One region of the Vibrio atlanticus genome, then DNA from elsewhere that is predicted to be linked to it. Evidence: predicted binding sites of a transcription regulator. Region 1 holds the regulator's gene; the other holds the start of a gene.
What was found. Region 1 encodes CRP, which controls carbon source genes, mostly activating them, when cyclic AMP is high. Its sites were predicted from a motif close to TGTGANNNNNNTCACA; they were not measured.
Positions count from the first base shown of each region.

Region 2: cdd (cytidine deaminase) is a predicted target of CRP. The motif match lies at 2,034-2,049, and genes of this name have one in related genera.

Region 1 covers NZ_AP025460.1:3,118,021-3,121,837, forward strand. Annotated here, with positions in the region: gene OCV30_RS14105 (hydrolase) at 1-332, shown strand, start outside; gene OCV30_RS14110 (YheU family protein) at 428-640, shown strand; gene OCV30_RS14115 (phosphoribulokinase) at 718-1,587, shown strand; gene crp (cAMP-activated global transcriptional regulator CRP) at 1,829-2,461, shown strand; gene OCV30_RS14125 (DUF1338 domain-containing protein) at 2,646-3,437, opposite strand; gene astD (succinylglutamate-semialdehyde dehydrogenase) at 3,696-3,817, opposite strand, start outside.
Region 2 covers NZ_AP025460.1:1,937,011-1,940,827, reverse strand. Annotated here, with positions in the region: gene purT (formate-dependent phosphoribosylglycinamide formyltransferase) at 1-874, opposite strand, end outside; gene cdd (cytidine deaminase) at 1,042-1,929, opposite strand; gene OCV30_RS08640 (LrgB family protein) at 2,287-2,964, opposite strand; gene OCV30_RS08635 (CidA/LrgA family protein) at 2,967-3,338, opposite strand; gene sbcB (exodeoxyribonuclease I) at 3,364-3,817, opposite strand, start outside.

The DNA of each region.
Region 1 (3,817 bases):
CCATTAAGAAGATCACCAAACTGTATGAGTTTGATGAACAAATTACGGCGCCTCTGCATGGGTTCAAAAATGCCCAAGATTATTATGCACAATGCTCCGCACTGCCTAAACTCAAGAAGATCAAACTACCAACTCAGATCATTCATGCCAAGGACGATCCTTTCATGACCGATGATGTGATTCCAAAGTTCGTTCTGCCTGATAACATCGATTATCGACTGTTTCAAAAAGGCGGTCATGTGGGGTTCATTACTGGCAGCACACTCAAGCCAAGATTTTGGTTAGAAGAAGCATTACCCGCCTACTATAAAAGTCTACAAGATTCGGCATAATGACGAGCCTTAGTAAATAGCAGTAAAGATATTACTAAGCTCACTCATTTCTACAACAATAAACCTATCCATGAACATAAAAGAGAGAAGTATTTATGATCATCCCGTGGCAAGACATTGCGCCAGAGACACTGGAAAACCTCATCAAAGAATTCGTACTGCGTGAAGGTACAGACTATGGTGACGTAGAAGTTTCACTGCAAAACAAAATTGACCAAGTGAAACATCAATTAGCCTCAGGAGAAGTGAGTATCGTGTTTTCTGAACTGCATGAAACCGTTGATATTCAAGTCACAAAACGCTTCTAAGCTGCGCTCATAAAGGAGCCGTGTTATAGTGGTAAACGATTGCTAACAAGTAAGTTACTCAAAAGACAAGGGTTGTCATGTCCGCTAAACATCCAATTATTGCGGTGACGGGTTCATCTGGAGCCGGCACCACCACTACCTCAGAAGCCTTCCGAAAAATGTTCAATATGATGGACGTGAAGGCAGCTTGGGTTGAAGGGGATAGTTTCCATCGCTTCACTCGACCAGAGATGGATGTCGAGATCCGTAAGGCGCGCGAGCAAGGTAAGCACATCAGCTACTTTGGTCCACAAGCTAACGATTTTGGTGCATTAGAAGATTTCTTCCGTCAATACGGCAATGAAGGCACGGGAAAAGTCCGTAGCTATCTGCATACCTTCGATGAAGCCGTGCCTTACAATCAAATGCCCGGCACCTTTACGCCATGGCAAGAGATCCCTGAAAACTCGGATGTGATGTTCTACGAAGGTCTTCACGGTGGCGTAGTCGATGGTGACATCAATGTTTCTCAACACGTCGATCTGCTTATCGGCATGGTACCTATCGTAAACTTGGAGTGGATCCAGAAATTCGTTCGTGACACACGCGATCGTGGTCACTCTCGCGAAGCGGTGATGGATTCTATTGTTCGCTCAATGGATGATTACCTTAACTACATTACCCCGCAGTTTTCGCGAACTCATATCAACTTTCAGCGTGTCCCTACCGTAGATACATCAAATCCACTGAATGCAAAAGGGATCCCAAGTTTAGACGAAAGCTTCGTGGTTATACGTTTGCGCGGCATCAAAAACGTCGATTTTCCTTACTTGTTGGCTATGATTGATGGCTCATTTATGTCACGTCATAACACACTTGTGGTGCCAGGAGGCAAGATGAGTTTTGCTATGGAGCTCATTGTAAGGCCGATCCTGCAACAACTTATAGAAACCGGTAAAATAGGCTAACAAAACAACATTCTGGTTGATTACTTTTCATACCGTGATCATGTGCACAATTTTGCGTAAAAAATCGTAGCTTGGTCACGATTAAAATCAAGAAATAGTACCTGAAAAAGGATACTATTCTTAAACGAAACACAAGATAGCTTGCAGCACTCAACGAGTGCTCTTATCCTAGCTACGTCAATTCAGGCTTAGCTAAAATATGGAAAGCGGCAAGCATACCCTGCAGAGGAAGTAAGATATTATGGTTCTAGGTAAACCCCAAACCGATCCAACATTAGAGTGGTTCCTTTCACACTGTCATATTCATAAGTACCCTTCAAAAAGTACTTTGATTCATGCTGGTGAAAAGGCAGAAACCTTGTACTACATTGTTAAAGGTTCTGTGGCAGTTCTTATCAAAGACGAAGAAGGTAAGGAAATGATTCTTTCTTACCTAAACCAAGGCGACTTCATCGGTGAGCTTGGCTTGTTCGAAGAAGACCAAGAGCGTACTGCATGGGTTCGTGCAAAATCTCCTTGTGAAGTGGCTGAGATTTCTTTCAAGAAATTCCGTCAACTTATCCAAGTGAACCCAGATATTCTAATGCGTCTTTCATCGCAAATGGCAAACCGTCTACAAGTAACTAGCCAAAAGGTTGGTGACTTAGCGTTCCTTGACGTAACAGGTCGTATCGCTCAAACGCTACTAAACCTAGCAAAACAGCCAGATGCAATGACTCACCCTGACGGCATGCAAATCAAGATCACTCGTCAAGAGATTGGCCAGATTGTTGGTTGTTCTCGTGAGACCGTAGGTCGTATCTTGAAGATGCTAGAAGAGCAGAACCTAATTTCTGCACACGGTAAGACTATCGTGGTATACGGCACTCGTTAATCTCGATTAACTGAGCCAAAAATTTGAAAGCCACCAAATGCGAATTTGGTGGCTTTTTTGTTTTCTAAATATCTAGAGAACAGATGCGGGAAGCAAAGTTAGAAATCGGACTTCACTATTCTAAAGTATCTCGAAGCGAAGCGTACCCGCACCTCTAGGGCAAAGCCCGTGCTCGTATCTTTCTTTAACCGTTGGTGCTTTCAAAGATCTTGTCAGCTGATGCCGCGACAAATCCGGTATAAAGCTCACCATTGGCAATCGCATAACGCTTAGCGAACTCATAGAAGCCGCCAGGAATCATCTCATTGCCTTCAACAAATGAAACTGGGACTTTATCTGCCATTGTTGATGATTGCTCTAATAAGACCTCTGGAGAGCCTTTCACCTCGCCGCCAGATACATTGATAGTGAATCCCGACTCATTCAGATAGTCATTCACGGCCTGCACTTCATCGAACTTATTTAACTGGTTCACACTCACCGTAAAGTGGTTTGCACCGTAACCATGAGCGGCTAGCCAAGAAGCGTACTCACTCTCTTTTGCTAGCACTTGGAAATCTGCGAAGCTCAAATCCCAAAGACGACCACCAAACAAGAATTCATGACCTTGCAGTTTGCTAGCATCCACTTGCTCAACCAACTTAGCAACGATCTGTTGCAGGTCACTTGAACACTCTTCGACCTTCAACTCACTAATGAACACTTTTGGTTGGTTTGGATCTGGGTGCTCGTAGTGCTTAGCCACTAGCTTCTTGCTCTCAAATAAGTAATCGCCACACGCCTTGTAACCTAACTCAAGGAAAGGTTTAGCCAGTGTTTCAATACCTAGCGGTGCAACATTGAAAGTACGCAGTGCAATGTGATCGTTAATCAGGGCTTCGTCTTCTTTCAGCAAGTGATGTACTTTCTCAGCCGATGGACAAAGCCTGTGAATGTAATCGTCCCATAGTGATTTAAAGAGTAGATCGGGCGTCATGGTGACTCCTTGTCAGAGGTTCTAGCAAGCTAGTAATTTGGATTAGAAAGGGAGAGGCTGGACATAGAGTCAGCAGCCATCAGCCTGTGACATACTTGTTCTATTATTATCTACCGCCCAATCGAGGTGTCGGACGTGGGTGAAAAGAGGAAGCGATAACACCGCTTCCTTATTACACAATCAATCAATGAATCTGTTACTCATGAACCTAGAGCTCATAAGCTTATGATTCATCAAGTTAAAGCTTAAGAACCAAAACTACAGCTCAATACCTGGGCTAAACGTAGCTGGCAGTTGAGTTTCACCACCTTCCATTGACGCCATTGGGTAAGCACAGTAGTCAGCCGCGTAGTAAGCACTTGGGCGTAGGTTGCCTGAAG
Region 2 (3,817 bases), 1.2 Mb from region 1:
ACATCAATGTCACTAAGCCAGTATCGTGTGGGCGAGGGGATACTTCGTTGAAGATAACGTGATCGCCTTTAACAAACAGCTCTACGCCGAAGATACCGTGACCACCTAGTGCATTAACCACTTGTTTAGCGGTGTATTGCGCGGCTTTAAGTGCGTTGTCTGACATGACTTGTGGTTGCCATGACTCACGGTAATCACCATCTTCTTGGCGGTGGCCGATTGGTGCACAGAAATGAACGCCGTCGACTGCGCGAACGGTAAGTAGCGTAATTTCGTAATCAAAGTCGATGAAGCCTTCAACGATTACGCGACCCGCGCCAGTACGACCGCCTTCTTGTGCGTAGTCCCAAGACTTCTGAATATCTTCTTCTGTTTTGATAACGCTTTGGCCTTTACCTGAAGAGCTCATTACTGGCTTAACAACGCAAGGCATGCCCACGAATTCAACAGCGGCTGAGAAATCTTCAAAGGTGTCTGCAAAGCGGTAAGGAGAAGTGCTCAGTTTTAGTTCTTCTGCCGCTAGACGACGGATACCTTCGCGGTTCATCGTTAGCTTGGTCGCATTCGCAGTTGGAACGACATTTAAGCCTTGTGCTTCTAGCTCTACCAACTTGCTGGTGGCAATAGCTTCAATTTCAGGAACCACATAATCTGGCTTTTCTAGTTCAATGATCGCTTGAAGTGCATCGCCGTCTAACATGTCTAATACATGGTTACGATGCGCAACTTGCATTGCTGGTGCGTCTGCATAACGATCACAAGCAATAACTTCCAAACCTAAACGTTGGCACTCGATAGCAACTTCTTTGCCGAGTTCACCTGAACCTAATAGAAGTACACGAGTAGCATTTTCACGAGTAGCAGTACCAAACATAGAAATTCCTTCCGATCTTTTGAACGATTGATTGAAAACGGGGTGATCATACTTATTTCAATGACAAAAGCAAACGTTTGCGCAAGTTGTTGCGTTAATTACAGGCATAAAAAAAGCAGCCCTGTTAAATAGGGCTGCTTATTTAAATTTTTGTTAATCAGATGTACTTAGATTGCTAAGTAAGTCACTGGAATGTCGGGGTTAATCGCTTCTAATGTAGATTGCGTATCCGCTAGGTGACTGATGCTACCTTCCGCGATTTCTACCAAAGCAGCACTTTCAATTTGTTCGAAATCTAAGCCAGCCAGTTTAAGTTGAATTAACGCGACTTGCAGAGGAGGTAGGCTCGGGTTAAACGCTGCGTTTTCAGCGTAAGCACCCGTAAAAATTTCACCTGACGTCAGTTGTAGCGAAACACCACTTAAGTTTTTGGTGTAAGGAGCATGGCTGCGGTTTAGTGCTGCTAGCGCTTCTACAACAATAGGCGTTGTTTCTTCGGTCGTGTACTTATGATCAAGCTTTGTCATTAGGCCTGTTGTCACACCTAAATCAGCAGGGCCGAACGAGTCTGGCAGGTACTCTTGCAGAGACATTTCATCACGTTGTGGCAGCTGAACTTTAAGTTCTTTTGCTGTTGTCAGTTCGTTCATGAATTGACGACAGTGACCACAAGGACTGAAGTTGATGGTGATATCTGAGATACCTAGTTCGCCTTTCATCCAAGCGTGGCTGATTGCAGATTGCTCAGCGTGAACGGTTTGACCAAGTTGAGCACCAGCGATTTCAAGGTTTGCACCAAAATACAGAGTACCAGACAAACCACGCACGATTGCACCAACATAAAAGTCAGATAACGGAGCGTAAGAATACGCTGCGGCAAAAGGAAGTAGCGCAATACGTAGTTCGTCATCCGCTAGACCACTTGCTTGCAGTAGGCTAGCAAATTGTTCTGGAGACAATGTCGCGTCAAAGTTGTCTGCTAATACGATGTCACTCAAAAGCGCTTTCATTGATGATGGAGCACTTTCCAGCGCCAGGGTAATACGACTGTTCATGTTGAATCCTTAATTGACCTTAGGCTTTAATTCTATGCAATGCTCAGGAATTTTCTGTGGCCTTGATCACCACTGCGCTGTTGTTGTTACATTGGTTTGCATAATTAGAGTGAGGTCACAGATGAAATCGATTGCAAGAGTAAAAACTACCATTGATATCCCACTTATTGCTTGAAATTGAGTTTGGTTTGTCACGTATTGATGAATAAATGAGAGAAAAAAGCCCAAGCTACCACTGAAATAATCAGGTTATGCTTGGGCTTATTGATATCTGTAACGCTTAAAAGTCGCGAACCAGTGAGTTTAGCTATTTACCAACTCATCTATTAGAGCGCGTATAAACTGTAATCAAAGTGGTTAAGAATAGAACCAAACCACGAGCGAAAATATACTCGGCGCAATGATTGAGGTGATAACCCCACAAAGAACCAATGCCAACGAACTGAATGCAGCATCTTCCTGATTCTTTTCAGCACATGTCGCAGTACCTAAAGCGTGAGACACGGTACCCATGGTTAAACCACGCGCGATAGGGCTCTTAATACCAATGAGATTGTAGATTGGGTAAGCAAAAATTGCCCCAAATAGACCAACAATCAATACCAGTATTGCCGCAATCGCTGCTTCACCACCTAAATGGCTCGATACTTCCATCGCAATTGGTGTGGTGACTGATTTACCTAATAAACTCGCAATCAAACTCAAGTCCGCTTTAAAAGCCACTGCGATTAATGCTGTCGTTGTCATCGACATCACACTGCCTAGCGTGCAAGCAAAGGTAATAATGCGCCAGTTGGCTCTGATTTGAGGGAGCTGTTCATAAAGCGGGTAAGCAAGGGCAACAACCGCAGGCTGAAGCATGTAGGTAATCCAGGTGTTGTCGGCATAGTAAGTCTCAAACGGTACTCTAAAGAACGTGAGTATCGGAATGATGATACCAATGCTGATAAGCAGGGGATTACAAAGCGGCGAGTTTACTTTTTGACTTACCCAGCGAGCAAACAGGAATACCACGATGGTGAGTAGAATCCACATGATCAGTTACCTCTCGAAAGCAAGCGGTCTAAAAACCATGATAAGGACACCAACACCAGCAACGTGCCACCAACGGCGCTCGCCATAATTGGCAATGCGTTCGCGATGAGCATGTCGAAGTGATCCATCAACCCAACACTGATCGGAACAAACAGTAAGATCATTAGCCGGATAATCAAGCTTGCACCGGGTTGTACCCAGTGCGAAGGAATAATACCAATCACCATGGCGGCAAACAGAATCAACATGCCAAAAATACTGCCTGGGATTGAGGTATCCAAAAAGTGCTGTAACGCGTTACCTGCTGTAAGTGCACCTATGATTAAGGTGAAGGAGATTAAGCAGTAAACCAGTTGGATCAATCTTTCTTTCAAAGTGTTACGTCTCTTGATAATGGAATTAGCTAGCTAACTTTTCTACGTATTGATAAACCGCCTTCAAGATAGCCATTTTCTTCTCGTCGCTTTCATGTTCATGCGCGAGGTTTTCAAGGTTGAGCATGTACTCTTCTAAACGGCTTTCATAAAACTCACGACAATGGTTCGCCCATTTCAATTGCTCAGCTTCGTCGAGCGTCCATGGAAAATGACGAGCACGGTAACGGAACAGTAACGGTTTAATACGTTCATCACCGAAGGTGATATCTAAAGCTGCCAAGTTATTTGGGTCAGTTTCGCGAATGATGTTCATCGCTGTTTTATCAGCAGGTGAGAAGAAACCGTCATAAAGGTGTGTATCAACATCATCACTCTTTTCGTACTCTCGCTCTTGTGAGTACAGGCCGATCAGTTTTTCGCGGATCTCTGGGTGTTCGCGCAGCAGTGCCAAGTTCTTCAAGCATTGTTGGCGATCA